4 regions of the Fructobacillus tropaeoli genome follow, and region 2 is predicted to be linked to each of the others. Evidence: riboswitches for the same ligand, from Rfam matches in the RefSeq annotation. Region 2 holds a riboswitch; each other region holds the start of a gene.

Region 1 (4,212 bases), on a different contig from region 2:
GAAATCGTTTGATAACTGGTAAAGATGTCTGATTTAGAGAGGAAAAACGAATTTTCGATAAATTAGAACGACTTTATTTGTCCCTTTGTTTTATTTGATACTTTTTTGAAAACTGTTGGATAAGTGATTGACAGAACGCTGTTTTATTGGTAAACTTTAATTACAATTTTCACATAGCTATATATTAGGAGGCACTTTTAATGAAAGTTGCAGTAATTGGTTCGACGCACGCCGGCGTGTTTGCCGCTAAGCAGATTAAGGCAGACCACCCAGACGCTGAGGTACACGTGTTTGAAAAGAATCAAACAGTTTCTTTCTTGTCATGTGGAATCGCCCTTTGGATTGGTGACAATGTTTCATCAACTGACAAGATGTTTTATGAAACGCCAGATTCAATGGCTAAGCAGGGCATTTCAATGCACATGCAAACGCTTGTTGAAGCTGCAGACTTGGAAGCAAAGACTTTGAACATCAAGGACTTGGTTTCTGGTGCCCAGTCAGAAGAAACTTTCGATAAGATTGTCATTACTACTGGTTCACGCGCTATCAAGCCTCGTATCCCAGGAATCGATTCTGACAAGGTCTTTGATTCAAAGACTTGGGATAACGCCAACGCCTTGAAGGAAGTGACTGAAAAGGTCAAGCGGATTATCGTTATTGGTGCCGGTTATATCGGTGCCGAATTGGCAGAACAATTGTCAGTTAACGATAAGGAAGTCACCTTGATTGATGGTTTGGACCGCGTGTTGGCCAACAACACAGCGCCTGAATTCTCATCTGTTTTCCAAAAGGCCTATGAAGACCATGGTGTTAAGTTAGCGCTTGGTCAGATGGTTTCAGGATTTGAAGACACTGCTGATGGTATCAAGGTTACTACTGATAAGGGTACTTACGAAGCTGACATTGCCATCTTGGGTATCGGTTTCTTGCCAAACACTGCGATGTTCCGTGACCAAGTTGATATGTTGCCAAACGGCGCCATCAAGGTTAACAAGTTCATGGAAACTTCTGTCAAGGATGTCTTTGCTGCCGGTGATTCAGCAACCGTCTTCTACAACCCAACACAAAAGGATGACTACATTCCATTGGCAACCAATGCTGTTCGTCAAGGAATCTTGGTTGGTAAGAACATTGCAGAACCAACGATGGCTTACCAAGGTACACAAGCAACATCAGCTGTTGAATTGTACGAAATGGCTTACGCTTCAACTGGTTTGACTGTTCAATCAGCAGCTCGTAAGGGTGTTGAAGCAGATTCTGTGACAATTTCAGAAGACTACCGTCCTGATTTCATGTTGTCAACAACGCCTGTTAAGGCTTCATTGACTTGGGAAAAGGGTACTCGCCGCATTGTTGGTGCTGCCTTCTTGTCAAAGCATGACATTTCACAAGCTGCCAACGTGGTTTCATTGGCAATCGAAAACGGCATGACAATTGATCAATTGTCAATGACGGACTTCTTCTTCCAGCCAAACTTCGGTCAACCAGTCAACTATGTTTCATCAGTTGCCATGGCTGCCGTTGCCAAGGCAAACAAGTAAAAATCAGCTTTTTCAAGCACTCGGGCACTAAACCGAGTGCTTTTTTATTTGAAAGCCCTTGCATAAAGGCCAGAGACAGTGTAAGCTAATAAAGTAGTAAATTTGAATATAGCGATCTGGGGTACCATTTTGGTTGAGAATTAAACCCATTGAACCTGTTAGGCTAAGACCGACGAAGGAAGATCCACACAAGTTTTTTATGACCACCCGTGTTGGACTCTGCCCAGGCGAGTGGTTTTTTCATGCCTTCTTGTTTCCCTGGACGCAAAGGAGAGAATAATGAAACAAAAGTGGACGCTACAAAACGTGATTTTGCTGGCTTTGATTGGGATTATCTTCTCGGTCATTTACTGGATTATGGATCCGGTTTACCAAATCGTTAACAGTGGCTTGGCCGTGATTGGGTTGCAAGCCTTTACGAATGAAATCACGCTTGGTGTATGGATGATGGCCGGACCATTGGCTTCTTACATCTTAAAGAAGGTTGGTGCAGGCTTTATCGGGGAAATGCTCGGGGCTGCCGGTGAAATGTTCTTGGGTGGTTCTTATGGAGTTGGAACGCTCTTGTCAGGCTTTATCCAAGGAATCGGTTCTGAACTTGGTTTCGCCTTGACGGGTTATAAGAACTGGTTTGCTGGTCTTTGGTTGTCAACTTTGACTGGAACAGTTGTTACCTTTGGTTGGGACCTCTTTAAGTCAGGTTATATCCACTACAAGTTGGGCTTGTTAGTCGCTTTGTTCATCGTTCGTTACCTATCAATCTTCTTCTTCTCAGGTGTCTTGGTACACTTGATTGCCAAGTTGTTGGATCGGTCAAAGTTGTTGTCCCACGAATAAGGAGGACAAAAAATGGCAATAACTGCCAGAAACCTCACGGTGGCTTATCGTGACCAAGCCATCATTGATGATTTAAATTTAACGCTTGAAAAAAAGACCCTGACCCTGTTAATGGGGCCTTCCGGGTCAGGAAAATCAACTCTGTTAAAGGCTTTAGCGGGTCTTTACCCCCAATATGGTGGTCAGGTTAGTGGTGAAATTGAAATTGATCAAGCGGCGATTGCCACACTGAAGGCGAATGAAAGAGCCAAGCGCGTGGCTTTGCTCTTTCAAAATCCCGATGACCAGTTTGCCATGCCAACGGTGCGGGAAGAATTTATTTTTGCACTGGAAAACCTCGAATTGGATAAGGACGAAATTGATCAAAAGACGGCCTGGGCATTGGAAAAGGTTGGTCTGACTGATTTTATCGACCGGTCCTTTGTGACTTTGTCCGGTGGGGAAATGCAAAAGGTTGCTTTGGCGGAAGTGTTGGCCCTGGGGGCCGACTATCTGTTGCTGGATGAACCGTTTGCTTCTGTCGATAGCCAATCGCGAGAAGACCTCCAGGTTTTGCTCCAACAGTTGAGCCAGGAGGGCTACGGCATTCTTGTTTCCGACCACGACCCGGCCGGATATTTCGATAAAATCAGCCAGTTTTATCAGCTAAAAGAAAAGGCCTTGGTGTTGGTTCCTGAAAATGATTGGAGCCAATATGATTATCAAAAGCAGACGGTAACCTTAAAGCCGGTCGCTTTCAGCGACCAAGCACAAGATACTGCCTATCGCTTTGATAACCTGCGGATTCAAAACGGAGAACGGTTGGTCTTAGACCAGGATATCTTGCAAATCTTTGCTAAGGGGATTACCTTGCTGACCGGTCCAAATGGTGTCGGCAAGTCTTCCGTTCTGAAGACGCTGGCACGACTCCACCGCTATGAGGGTTCTTTGACCTACCAGGACCAAGAAGTTCACGCCTGGAAACCGCGTCTCTACTTTGGCCAGGTCGGTCTGCTGTTCCAGTCAGCATCCGACCAGTTCTTAAACATCACGGTTGATGAGGAACTTGACCAGGTGATGGCCAAGAGCCACCACGCTGATTTCTGGACAAAAGAGGTCTTGAACCAGTGGTTGTCCGACCTGCATTTGACGGGATTGGGTGACCGGTCGGTTTACACGCTTTCGGGTGGCCAGCAGAAGAAATTGCAATTGCTGTTGATGCTAATCATGGCACCACAAGTGCTGTTCTTAGATGAACCGCTGGCGGGCTTGGATGAGCAGTCGGTGGCAGTCGTTTTGAACCTGATTCAGACCTGCCAACAGGCGCTCGGATTGACCATTTTGGTTGTTTCTCACCAAACAAGGGACCTGGTCAACATTGTTGACCGTCACTTGCGCTATGAACAAACGGCGATGGCCTACCAAGAGGAGGTGCTCGTATGATGAACGCCACACAACGGATGATTTTGGCCTTGGCGATCTCGTTGGAAATTTCGTTGACCAAATCAGTAACGCTAAACGTTGTCCTCTTTTCGGTTGCCTTTTTGCTATTGCTGATCCGGCGCCAACCCCTTAAGAAGATTGGTCTCTACGTGGCCATCGCTATCATTCCGGTTTTGGGTTCGTTCTGGTCCTTTTACCTGTATGGTCAGGGAACGGCGGCAGAAAACTTGCATTTTGGTTTGGTGATGGGGAGTCGAGTTCTCGTCTTTATCTTTATTGGGGCTTGGTTGACAATGGGGATGACACCGTACGTCCTCTTGGCCTCACTGCGCCAAAACCTGAAGATGTCGGCGACCTTTACCTACGGAATTTTGGGTGCACTAAACTTTATGCCGCGGTTTAAGCAGGCCTT
Region 2 (4,212 bases):
ATTGGCTCTCGTTTGGTGCCAAGAACAAGTTAATTTTTGTTGTCTCTATTTCTTCAGCCATTACGACCTCTTTCATGCCTGATTGGCTTGCAGTAGTTGATCAATCGAAATCGAACACCCCTTCGACTCCGCCCCAGCGATTCGACCGAGCAAGGTAAAGCCAGCTTCATCCTGGACTGCTAAATCTTCTGTTAAAATGCCCAAACATGAGTTCCAGTTTGAAAGATCGTAATAAGCCAAAACCCCCTTTTCACCCGGCGTAACTGGTTCCAAGGTATCGGTATCTAAAATTCTGACACGAACCCAAGCCGGTGTTTGCTTACTATAAATTGGCTCCAACCCCTGGTTGAGGCGCCACAGGTTCTGGTCATAGCACTGTGAACTAATTTCCGTCATGCCATACATATTTAAATAATAATCACGGCTGACGCCAAAGGTTCCTTCCAAATCAGCTAGCAGCTGGTCTTCGCTAACTTGACGCGACTGACCCTTGAAACCACCAGTATCAAAAATCCGACTTTTCTCAGCCAGGTGGAAGACTAATTTCTGCTGTTTTAGATAATCCAAAAGATGGACGTAGGAAAAACTAGCCCCTAATAACATCACAGGACGCTGGTCCTCTTCTGCCGCCTTCAAAGCAGCGACCACGCCCTGGTAATCGATACCGTCTTGATTGACGTAAGCTCGACTATGTTGGTCACCAAACTCGGCAATGGCGTGACTAACATAATGAGCCAAAGAAGAATTTGCTAAGTGTTCTTCATCCGAGAAAAGACCGATAATCGTGATTCGATCAACGTCTGGAAGGACGTACTGCTTGAATGGGGCCTTCATCGATTCATTCCAAACAGCAAAAGTTGGATGGTAGCTATGACTACGGTGGTTTTTATCCGTTGTCCCACTCGACATAAAAACGGCCTCGTCCGCCGTAATTGGTGTTGTCGACAGTGTTAACTTCTTGTATCCCTGAATCGGCATGAGTGGAATATCTTGCCACCGATGAACCATTAACGGACTTTTTCGTTGTTGTTGCGCATATTTTTTATAGGGTAAATTATGGTCAAATTGATATTGAAATAAATCGAGGGCCAGCCGGTTAAAATCCTCATCGCTTTCATGATGGCCGTCCATGACTTGGTGCTGATCAATAAAACTCAGAATTTCTTCTTGAATCGCTGCAACTGAATCACTCATGGTTCTTTTCCCTTCCAAAAAATCCTGGTATGACAATTAATAGGATATGCAAAGTCACAACCGACAGGGCACCAACTAAAATACTATTTGAAAAGAGTGACTGATAAATACCTGAAAAGCCCTTTGCATAAGATGGCAAGGCAATGGCCAACAACAAAGACAAACCAATACTCATCCGTGTTGCTTCGCTCTTATCAGCCTTCTGCAGGGTTGCAAAGCCCGTCGTCAACAAAGTCGCCGCTGCCGGCAAAAACATTCCACCAATCACTGGTGCTGGAGTCAAAGCCAGAACTGCCGCAAACTTAGGCACGAACCCTAGTAAAATCAGCAATCCCCCGGCCAATAGAATTGGCTTACGAGAATGAACCCCCGTCAACTTCATCACCCCTAAGTTTTGGGCAAAAGCGGTTGTTGGGAAACCACCAATCAAAGAGGAAAGCATTGAACCACCCGCTTCACCAGCAATGCCACGGCTAATACGCTTTGAGCTTAATTCTTCTTTGGTAACATCGGCGGATGCTTCATAAACACCCAAAGCTTCAACCACCGCCACTAAATAAGCGATGAAGAAGGTCAAGAAAATATCCCAATTAAAACGAAATAGTCCATATGGGAACAACCGTGGTAAGCCAAAGAGCGGTTGGCTTTTGACGCCTGACAGGTCAATCATCCCCAAGCTGGCCGCCAAAAGATTGCCGACTACCAGGGCCAACAAAAAGGAAAACTTACGCCAGTAACCGCGGCCAAACAACGATCCCAAGACAACAATCAAAGTGGTCACCACGGCCACCAGCAAAACATTCGGTGCTGCGAAGCCTTTTGTTCCGGGCGTACCCCCTAATAATTCCGACATTGTAAAACTTGAAAGCGAAACGCCGACCAAAAAAATAATGGTCCCGGTAATCGCAGGTGTCAGCTTCTTGGCTAAGCGATGAACCCAGCCAAATAACGACATCAGCAAAACAATAAAGCCACTGAGAAAGACGGCGCCACCGGCGGCTGGCAAGCCCCCAGTTTTACCAGCGCTAATCATTAAGGCGTCAAAGGCCGCTGAGGGTCCTTGCACAATCGGCAGCCGCGCTAATTTTGAAGCCTGCAAAATCGTCACGAGACCAGATGCCAAAAAAATAGCACTGATCAAGTTCGTCGACAGGGCTAACGAGAGGCCCGCAGCTGAGGCAACAAAAATCGGGTCCAGCCAGACATTGGAAACAAAGATATGTTGAATACTAATCAATAGGATCTGACCGGTGCTTAATGGTACCTCTTCCGGGGAACTTTCTTGCTGCTGATGGTTCTGTTGAATCATTTTTTCTCTCCTAAAATTTAATTCATCAATCCACCCTGAACAGTCTTTACCAGCAAAAGAAAAAGGTTGAATTCATGATGAATTCAACCTCAACCAAAAAGCCCTTAAAAAATGACCCTTGTTAACGATATTAGTTGCATTCCTACGCTGGTATTAACCAGATCAGGTACATAGGGTCTAAGACATTTCTGTCTAATCTCAGCGTGATGCTCCCCTTGCGAATTAATTAATTTTTTTCAGTATAGCATGAAATTTAAAATTAGAACAAATATAATGCACTATTAATCCAAAAAATTCGAATCTAGCCCACTAACGACAAAAGGCAATAGACGAACCAACCAAAAGTAAGCAAAGCCACTCAGCAACACCATTAACTTTAAAGTCACTCACAAAGCCGGTTTAGGTGTTAGCAGGGGTACTTGCTTTTGACTAATCCGTTAAGCCTCTTCGACCGTTAAGCCTCTTCGACCGTTACGTCATCAACGGCAGCACGGATTTCCTCGGCGTATGCCTGTAACTTTGCCGGTGCCTCTTGACCATTGTCAGCCACAATCTGGACACAGGCGGACCCAATAATGACCCCATCGGCCAATTCCGCCATTGTCCGTGCCTGGTCGGCAGTATGGACACCAAAGCCAATGGCCACCGGTACATCCGTGACCGCCTCAATTTGCCCAACAACCTCCGCTAAATTAGAAGCAAAGGACTCGCGAGTACCCGTCACCCCCAAAGAAGAAACCAGATAGATAAAGCCGGTCGCTTCTTTGGCAATCATTGAAATGCGCTCACCAGACGTCACCGTAATCAACGGAATCAAATCCAAGCCGTGCTTGTCAGTAAAGGGAGCCGATTCCCCTCGTTCTTCATAGGGCAAATCGGGGATAATCAGGCCATCAACACCGAATTTTTCACAGTCGGCAGTAAAACGCTCATAGCCGTACTGGAGGACAACGTTTAGATAGACCAAGAAGACCAACGGCACTGCTGTTTGCCGTCGAATTTCCTTTACAGCTGCAAAAATCGATTCAATCGGCAAATCAGGGTCACGCAGCGCCCGTAAATCGGCCGCCTGAATAACGGGACCATCGGCGACTGGGTCGGAAAAAGGAATCCCAATTTCAACCACGTCGGCCCCGCCTTCAGCCAAGGCCACAACATTTTTAACAGTTGTTTCCATGTCTGGATCATTAGCGGTGACAAAGGCAATAAAGTTTTTATGGTTTTTAAAGGTCTGACTAATTTTACTCATGAATTTCAACCCCCCGATACTTGGCAATCGCGGCCACATCCTTGTCGCCTCGGCCAGATAATGTGCAGACAATGACCTGGTCTTTTGGCAATGTTGGCGCTAATTTTTGCACGTAGGCCACGGCATGGCAGCTTTCGATGGCAGCAATAATGCCCTCTTGCTTGGCAATGTACTCAAAGGCAGCCACGGCCTCATCATCGGTGATACCAACATATTGGGCCCGGTGTTCGGCTGCCAAGGCGGCGTGTTCTGGCCCAACTCCTGGATAATCTAACCCAGCCGAAATCGAATAAACCGGATTAATTTGGCCACTGTCATTTTGCAAAAAGAGCGACTTCATGCCGTGAAAGACACCCAACCGGCCCTTTTCAATGGTCGCCGCCGTCAAATCAGTATCAACGCCCTTGCCGGCCGCTTCCACCCCAATCAAGTCCACCTCAGGATGGTCGATATAGTGGGC
Region 3 (4,212 bases), on a different contig from region 2:
GAAGCTCTTGGAATCGACTATGATGCCGACCGACTTGAGCAAGAATACGCCACATTGCGTGACCATAATTATCGGATGCTCCCCTATGCAACTGAAATTTTGCAACACCTGCAAGATCAATATACGATTATCGCCGGTACGAATGGCCAAGACGCTACTCAACGCCTTCGCCTCAAGGAAACTGGCTTAGACCAGTACTTTGACCAAATTTTCACTTCTGAAATGATTGGTGCTTCTAAACCCGACGCAGCATTCTTCGACCGCATTTTCCAAGATAACCCACAAATGACCAAGGAAAATACGGTGATGATTGGGGACGGCTTAACGTCCGACATCATGGGTGGTCAAAATTATCAACTCGACACGATTTGGATTAATCCTAATCACAAAGAAAGCCCGGCAGAAATCAAGCCAACCCAGGTAGTTGAGGACTTGCCAACATTGGAAGCACTCTTGCAATAATGAAAGCTGCGATTCTATCATCGTCAGCTCAAAAAAAGTCAGACCCGCAAAGGTCTGACTTTTTTTATTTTTGGTACTTACCAATCTTTTGGTCAATCGTTAAGATCTCACCATCAGGCTGATAGGCAACCTTGATATAGGCAGAAACCTTCTTGGCACCCGCTCGGACAGCCACGTGTTGGCACTCTTTGACAATATCCATCAACTGATTATAATCATCGCCTTCAATCGTTGTTTCAAAGGGGCCAACTTCATAACGTAAGCCAGTACTCTGAATATAAGCAATCACCTCATCGACCATCCGACACAATTCTTGGTCATTTTCGGCCGCTGGTAAAACCTGAATCGCTACACTTGCACTCATTTATTTTCTCCTTTTACTACAGTCGCAAAATCAATCGTTTCGTCTGCTAAATTTTGTAAATCAGTCCACTCTTTCTTTGACTGATGGTCGTAGACACCAATCAAATGAAAACCCGCCCTCTTTGCAGTTGAAGCCGCATACAGTGCGTCCTCGTAGACTGAAATCTTGTTCGGTTGCTGGCCAAAATACCGTGCAGCAGCCTGGTAAATTGTAGGTTGCGTTTTATCCTGCCCAACATCTTCACAGGAAAAAACAAAGTCAAAAAATGGCAGCAGTTTCAGACGACGTAGACAGTCTTTGGCCAACACCGAGCTACTAGCGGTTGCCAGAACGATTTTGCGACCAGATTGGTATGCATTTTGTAAGTATGCATACACGCCAACCTTAAGCGGAATATCATTTCGATAGTGTTGGTCCATCAAAGCTCGCATCTCCTGCGCCAAGCTCTCTGCTGTGACCGGTAACGCAAATAACTCTTGTATAAAGACGGCCGAATCCGTCAAAGTCATGGTTTGAATCCGGTCATGCAAGTCTGCTGGCAACTGGTCAATGCCATGTCGGTGAAGCAATTCAGTGGCTAAATTCTCCCAAAAAGGCATGGAATCAACTAATGTGCCATCGAGGTCAAAAATCAGATATTCCTTACCGCTCATCGCTCACTCTCCCCTTTACCAACCCTATTACCAAAACCGCCCTGATTGACCGTGATTATTTAATCCAAGCTCGCTTGCATCCGCTTAAGCAGTCCCGTCTTCTGAAAAATCAGAACCACTGCCAATCCCATTCCAGCACCGACAATGGCAGCTGGTGTGTAATATGGCACAAAGTAATACCACTTGTGGACGTCCAAGCCATAGAAAATCTTCATCAATGGATAAGAAGTCAACGCCCCTAAAATACCCGTTCCAATCACTTCACCAAGGAAAACCAGGTAAAGGTTGTGGGTTTTACGATAAATCAAACCGCCAAGGATGGGGCCAAAAATAGCACCCGTCACGGCTTGAATCGTCCGACCGGACATCATTCGCAAAATACCACAAATCAAGGCACTAGCAAAGCCATACCATGGCCCCACCAAAACGGCGGCTAAGACATCAACGAAGTGTTGGAAAGGTGCCATTGCCGGGAAATAGACAAAACTATTTAAAACATAGGCCAAAGCAGCCAACAAGGCCGTCACTAACATCTTCTTCGTTGATAATTTTTTCTGTGTCTTCATCTGAAAACGCTCCTTTTAAAATCAGTGGGGTAGCGAAAAACAGCGCTCCTTTCCCACTCTTGCGGTTAAACCAGTCAGGCAGACCCTGTCTAGTAGAAAGTTCGGTCGAGACTAATTGGTCTCCTCTCACGCCGGAACACGGCTTCCCATCGCTGTTTTTTCAGGATCAAGGCGCTCCCCTTCATCCCGCCACGGCATCATCACCGTGAATTGTTCACTACCACTCCTTTCTGATTTGAAAGAAAAAAATCGAGCACCCCAAAACGGAGTCCTCGATTACAAAAGTGATACGATTTCCTCCGCCGGCATTATCCGGTTCAGGTGTTCGGGTCAATGGTTTACCATCCTCTCAGTCTGTTACACAAACTCCCCGATCGATTTTATTCAAAATAAAAGGCCGCCCAATTTATTGGTACGGCCAATTGTTGTTCACTGAAACAAACAATTTGGAACCGCTAAAATGGGTGACTGAACAATGAAGGTGACCAACATGATGGCAACCTTCATTGCCCAACGAGAATGATTATACTCATTTTAGCGAAAAAAGACAACTATTCTGTCTGATATTTCAAAATTGTTTGTTTATTTACTAACTTCCACCACAACGTCTGCAAAATCATGGTTAAAGCTAGCTGTCCAGGTTCCTTCCGTTAGATGTGGGGGCAATAGGAAGGTTCCTGAGGAAACTCGTTCCCCCGCATGCAAGGTCTTTCCTTGCGCTGCCAATTTTTTAACTAGCCATTGCAACGATTTAAGTGGATTACCCAAAACTTCGGCTGAACTTCCTTCAGCGACCACTTCGCCATTATGGGCCAAATGGGCCTTCACATCCTCAAATTCAGCAACGGTCAAAGATGTACTTTCTCGTTCTGGTCCATAAACCACAAAACCGCCAACCGCTGCATCTGCCATGACTAAGTACTTGCTCAACGATGGGAACCAGTCCGTAAACCGGGCATCAGGTACTTCCACACCAGCTGCTACAGTCGTTTTACGACGCAAATCTTCCAAAGAATCGGTAACTTGCAAGTCTTCCTTGGCCTTGAAGACCAATTCCACCTCTGCCAATGGGTCCAACAAATCGCTCTTCAACGAAAGATTGGCTGGTGACTGAACAAAATGATTCTGCACCTGAGCCCCATACAATGGTTCGTTTGAGTCGAACATATCTTGCGTTTCTTGGCTAGTCAAACTGACCTTGTAACCCCCAAGTGGCTGATTTTTCAATTCCATCAATTGGTCTTGCACTTGATAGGCAGTTTGATCATCACTGACAACCTTCTCCCATTCCGTCATCTCAAGCGGTTGACGTTCTTGATAAGCATGATAGAGGGCCTGCGCCAATTTGTCCTCTTGCTTTGCTGGTACTACCTTTACCTTGGTCTTCAATTCAGTCATTGTCATAATTAATGCTCCTTTCAGTATACAAACAGCTCACGACGGTACGAAACTTCACGGTGCCCTCCTTTTCTAAAAAATCAGCAGATAAAAAAGCGCCCTTAACCACGAAAAAAATCGTTGTTAAGGGCGCTTACGCACGGTACCACCTTAATTTGTTGAACGGTAAAGTCCAACCTCAAACGTACGGCCAAAAAAGGCGATACGCCGGTTTGATAACGGTACCAACCGAGCAAGACTTACTGATTTCAGTCCGCTAGCTAAAGAATGATCGTCTTTGAGTTTGAAAATGACGCCCTTTCACCAAACAGGCGCTCTCTAATCATTTTCTCACTCAGACAGTTCTTATTATCGCTTGTCTTTTCTATCTGTTGATTCGTAGTTTACAACTTTATGAGCGAATGTCAACCCTTTTATCATTTATTTTTAATTTAAATAAAAAACCAAGGATTTCCCCTCGGTTTCATTTCAAATCAAAAAATACTTTGAATGTTCTGATGACCAGTTGTTAAATCATAGATTTGATTGGCTGATTGTTCAGGATGAGCTAATACTTCTGTGACAAAGGCAGCAACATCTGCTCGCGAAATTTGCAAATCTTCTTTGGGACCAGCAAAGTCCACACTCAATGAAACCCTGCCAGTACCAGCAGTGTCCAAAAGCAGCGTTGGGCGAACAATCGTATAATCCAAACCGGAATTTTGCAAATACAAATCAGCATAGTGCTTCATCATAAAATAATGATAAATACCGGATGCAGACCACCGAC
Region 4 (4,212 bases), on a different contig from region 2:
TGGAATGGCAATCAAGGGCACAATCGAAGCAATCAAACCGACAAAACGTTGGTCAATATTTTTCATTCCCAACAAAAAGGTCGGTAACCAAGTTAACATGGCAATTTGGCCATAAATCGAGCAAAACAAAAGCCAATAAGCACCGATTAGCGGCCGCTTAAAGAATGGTCGCCAAATTTTTGGCGCTAATTTTGCTGCTAACGACGAGATGAGTGATTGCTGTTGGCCACCGCGTGCATTCACCGACTTTCCCCCATACCGAATTGACCGGCCCTCTTTAGGTAAGCCATACAGGTACAGGAAACCGACCATCACCGTTGGTAAGGCAATCACTAAAAAAGGAGTTGACCAGTGGTCCTGATTTTGAATCACCAGCGTACTGGCCAGTAAGGTACCCAGAATCTGTCCAACACCCTGCCCGCTATTAATAATGGCCATGCCCAAAGTTGCATGGCGGTCACTAAGGTTTTGATTAATTAATCCATAGGCTGGGCCGTAAAAACTACCCTGCCCTAGGCCTACCAGGGCCCGCACCAGTAGAAAAAGAGTAAAGGTTGGCACGATACCCGAGAAAAAAGTCATTGCCGCAAAGAAGATAAAGCCCAAAGCGACGATAGCCTTCTTCGAATGACCGTCCGCTAGACGTGAAAACGGCAACTGACTAACCGTGTAGGTTAAAAAAAAACAGATGAAATCAGTCCCAATTCAGCATGGTTCAGACCAAAAGATCGTTGAATTTCCGGCATCACTGGATTTAAGATTGTCCGATCGGCATAGATAAAAACCCAACCAAGAAAATTAATCAAGATGATTTTCTGTGCTAATGATAGATGAAGCCCTGCCCGTTTCGGCTGGATCATGGTCGTTCCTTTCCTTTTTAACCAAGGCTCACGCCTGCCAATGGTGATGATGGTGCCGCCTTTTTCGTCAATACTCGTCCTGGTTTGGCCAGGTAGGCCTTGCGACCAGCTTCAATCGCTAAGTGAAAGGCTTCGGCCATCAGAGGAATGTCCCCCGCTGTTGCCATTGCCGTATTGGCCATGATGGCATCGACACCCATTTCCATGGCTTCGGCTGCTTGACTTGGACGGCCGATTCCGGCATCCACAATAATTGGCAGGTCAATCTCGTCAACTAAAATTTGAATCAAATCTTTGTTCGAAAGCCCTTTATTAGTACCAATTGGTGCGCCCAATGGCATGACGGCAGCTGCACCTGCATCGACTAATTGCTTCGCAATATTGAAATCAGGCAAGACATAGGGCATGACGATAAAGCCTTCTTTGGCCAAAACCTCGGTTGTCTTTAACGTTTCATAGTTATCGGGCATCAAATACTGTTTATCAGGAATCACTTCTAATTTGATAAAGTCACTCCCACTCAGTTCACGAGCAATTCGCGCCATCCGGATTGCCTCCTCAGCGTTCGTGCACCCCGAAGTGTTTGGCAAGATGGTTGTCCCCTGTGGAATAAAATTTAAAATATTTTCCTCAGCTACACTCGTTCGGCGAAGAGCCATCGTGATAATTTCCGCTTTGGCATGGTTAACCGCTGAGTCAATCAACTCGTATGAGTACTTACCAGATCCCAAAATAAAGCGTGATTCAAACTGATGGCCACCGATGACCAATGGATCATTTGTCGACATTTTTTACTCCTCTACTGTCTCTTTTTCTAGAATTAAACGTAGGATTTGGTTCGCCTGGTGCCCCGCACAAATCAGGACACGAGCGGCCATCAATCCTTCTGCTCCCTTGGTCTGGCCATCACCACAAAGGTAAACATGGTCACTTTGCCGGACGGTTTGAATTTGATTGGCATCGTGAACACCAGCTAAGCCATTGCCCATCACGATTGGTGTCTCTGGCAAAACTTCTTGCGCCCGTCTTAACAGCATTGCTTTCGCATTTTGATCATCAAAGGCTTCACAGATGATATCAGCACCGGTAAAGAGGTTCAACACATTGCCCTCCGTCACTCGTTCCTGCCAAGTCGTCACCTCCACAAAGGGGTTAAACTCCAAGATGTTTTGCTTCAGGGCCAAGACTTTTGGTAAACCAACCTGGCTTAATTTAAACTGCTGACGGTTCAAGTTACTATGCTCAATTTCATCAAAATCAATCAAGGTCAAATGACCAACCCCGGCCCTGGCCAGCGCAATGGCAATATTTGATCCTAGTCCTCCCGAACCGGCAATCGTCACATGGGCGGCTGCCAACTTCTCCTGACTGTCAGCCACATTGCGATCCTTCATTTTTAGGTAGACGGATTCCACCGCCTGACCATCAATTGCAATCGTTGTCATTTTTTCTAACCCCCACCTACAAAGGCAATAATTTCTACTTTGTCGTTCTCAACCAGCACCGTTTCAGCCAAAGCCGCTTTCGATAAAATTTGACCATTGAGTTCGACAACCACGTTTTCGTGATGACTGTTTTGCTCTTCAAGTAGACTCAAAACCGTTACACCTGCGACGTTGTCCATCTGTTCGCCATTAATTGTCACCATCTTTTTTCTCCCTTCTGGGTCCGACCACCGAAAAATCAGTTTTTCATGCCAGCCACTACCCACTTTTGTTAAAAATTGAACAAAAAAAGCTGTTTCCACGTCAAAAACGCAAAAACAGCTTTCAAAAAAACTATCATCACTATCTTCCTACGCAGACGTTAATCTAATCAGGTTCAATGGGTATAATCTCAGCCAACCGGCACCCCAGATAATTCGTATTCAATTTTCGAAATCAATATAACATGGATTTTTTAGCCTGTCTACTCAAGAAGCAGGACAAAATTCCACTGGATTTACTAGACCAATTCTAATAAAATTTTCATCGTTACTGATTTTTCATTAGCGGCAATCAACAGACTAGGTCAATCCACCGACAAATGTTGGATAACACCCGAAAATAGCAGACAAGCCTTTAATCTCTACAGCTTTTTCCGTATAATTGTCTGTAGTAAAGTAATTGGAGGATAACCCAATGGATGATGTTAACAGCCGTTTAGAACAGGGGCAGCAAGGTAATGGTGGTCCCAAGATTAACCCTGATGAACAGCGCCTTTACCTAGGCACTTTTCGTGAACGAGTAGTCGCGGCCGTTAAAGAATCAAAGGCCGACGATAGCCAAGTTCAAGATGAACTCAAGGCACGGATGGCCAACTGGCCGGATACGACCTTACTGATTGACCAGGATGCTTGTGGTGATGCCTACATCAACTACTTGCAAATGGCCGTCAGCACCAATCACCCCTACACCCTTCTATCCGATTTTGAAAGAACAACACAAACTGATGACCCCTACGCGGTCGTTCTTGCGGCAAAATCAGCCGTAAACCAGGAATCAATTGACCTGTAACCTGACGAAGCCGGTTTCAACCGGCTTCTTTTTTATCAAGACAAAGTCACACTGATAAAGGAGTCTTCATGCTCGGACAAAAACCACTGGCCTACCGGATGCGGCCAACAAAAATTGAAGAAATCGTTGGTCAAGAAGACCTAGTCGGCGAAAATAAAATCATTTGGCGGATGGTGGAAGCCAAGCGTCTTTCCTCGATGATTCTTTACGGTCCACCTGGAACCGGTAAGACTTCGATTGCCTCGGCGATTGCCGGTTCGACAAACTTTGCCTTTCGGGCCTTAAACGCGGCGACCGACTCGCAAAAGGACCTGCAGGTCGTTGCTGAGGAAGCAAAGATGTCAGGGACCGTCGTCCTGCTTTTAGATGAAATTCATCGTCTCAACAAAGTCAAGCAAGACTTTCTCCTCCCCCACCTCGAATCGGGTGCCATCATCTTAATTGGTGCAACGACGGAAAACCCGTACTTAAACGTCACGCCAGCTATCCGTTCCAGAACCCAAATTTTCCAAGTCCACCCTTTAAGTGACCAAGACATCAAAAAGGCCATCAAACGGGCACTAACGGATAAAGAAAACGGTCTTGGCAACTATCAAGTGAACCTAGCCGACGAAGCCCTCACCCACCTTAGCCAGGCAACCAACGGCGATCTTCGCTCCGCCCTAAATTCCTTGGAATTAGCGGTCCTTTCGACCAAGCCGGATGCAGGTGGGGTTATCCAAGTGACCCTGGAGGTCGTTGAAGAAACTAGCCAACGACAGGCACTCGTAGCCGACAAGGATGGCGATGCCCATTACGACATCATCTCGGCTCTACAAAAATCAATTCGAGGATCGGATGTCGATGCGGCCCTGCAT

The links. Region 2 has a riboswitch for thiamine pyrophosphate ahead of FT12353_RS07240 (solute carrier family 23 protein). Riboswitches for the same ligand answer to the same signal wherever they lie in the genome.
Region 1: another riboswitch for thiamine pyrophosphate. It lies ahead of FT12353_RS02645 (ECF transporter S component); the one in region 2 lies ahead of FT12353_RS07240 (solute carrier family 23 protein).
Region 3: another riboswitch for thiamine pyrophosphate. It lies ahead of thiW (energy coupling factor transporter S component ThiW); the one in region 2 lies ahead of FT12353_RS07240 (solute carrier family 23 protein).
Region 4: another riboswitch for thiamine pyrophosphate. It lies ahead of thiS (sulfur carrier protein ThiS); the one in region 2 lies ahead of FT12353_RS07240 (solute carrier family 23 protein).

The regions. Positions count from the first base shown of each region.
Region 1 is NZ_BOJU01000002.1:109,641-113,852, reverse strand. It holds gene FT12353_RS02650 (FAD-dependent oxidoreductase) at 201-1,541, shown strand; TPP riboswitch at 1,649-1,739, shown strand; gene FT12353_RS02645 (ECF transporter S component) at 1,821-2,378, shown strand; gene FT12353_RS02640 (ATP-binding cassette domain-containing protein) at 2,391-3,800, shown strand; gene FT12353_RS02635 (energy-coupling factor transporter transmembrane component T family protein) at 3,797-4,212, shown strand, end outside.
Region 2 is NZ_BOJU01000005.1:44,877-49,088, reverse strand. It holds gene FT12353_RS07250 (acyl-CoA reductase) at 1-61, opposite strand, end outside; gene FT12353_RS07245 (LuxE/PaaK family acyltransferase) at 73-1,194, opposite strand; gene FT12353_RS07240 (solute carrier family 23 protein) at 1,187-2,503, opposite strand; TPP riboswitch at 2,626-2,729, opposite strand; gene trpA (tryptophan synthase subunit alpha) at 2,958-3,752, opposite strand; gene trpB (tryptophan synthase subunit beta) at 3,745-4,212, opposite strand, start outside.
Region 3 is NZ_BOJU01000001.1:97,276-101,487, forward strand. It holds gene FT12353_RS00450 (YjjG family noncanonical pyrimidine nucleotidase) at 1-462, shown strand, start outside; gene FT12353_RS00455 (thiamine-binding protein) at 527-826, opposite strand; gene FT12353_RS00460 (HAD family hydrolase) at 823-1,479, opposite strand; gene thiW (energy coupling factor transporter S component ThiW) at 1,539-2,045, opposite strand; TPP riboswitch at 2,323-2,428, opposite strand; gene FT12353_RS00470 (2-keto-4-pentenoate hydratase) at 2,628-3,449, opposite strand; gene FT12353_RS00475 (SDR family oxidoreductase) at 3,917-4,212, opposite strand, start outside.
Region 4 is NZ_BOJU01000003.1:7,494-11,705, forward strand. It holds gene FT12353_RS04090 (MFS transporter) at 1-657, opposite strand, end outside; gene FT12353_RS08505 (hypothetical protein) at 675-860, opposite strand; gene FT12353_RS04095 (thiazole synthase) at 878-1,648, opposite strand; gene thiF (sulfur carrier protein ThiS adenylyltransferase ThiF) at 1,652-2,305, opposite strand; gene thiS (sulfur carrier protein ThiS) at 2,311-2,508, opposite strand; TPP riboswitch at 2,636-2,725, opposite strand; gene FT12353_RS04110 (YueI family protein) at 2,981-3,355, shown strand; gene FT12353_RS04115 (replication-associated recombination protein A) at 3,424-4,212, shown strand, end outside.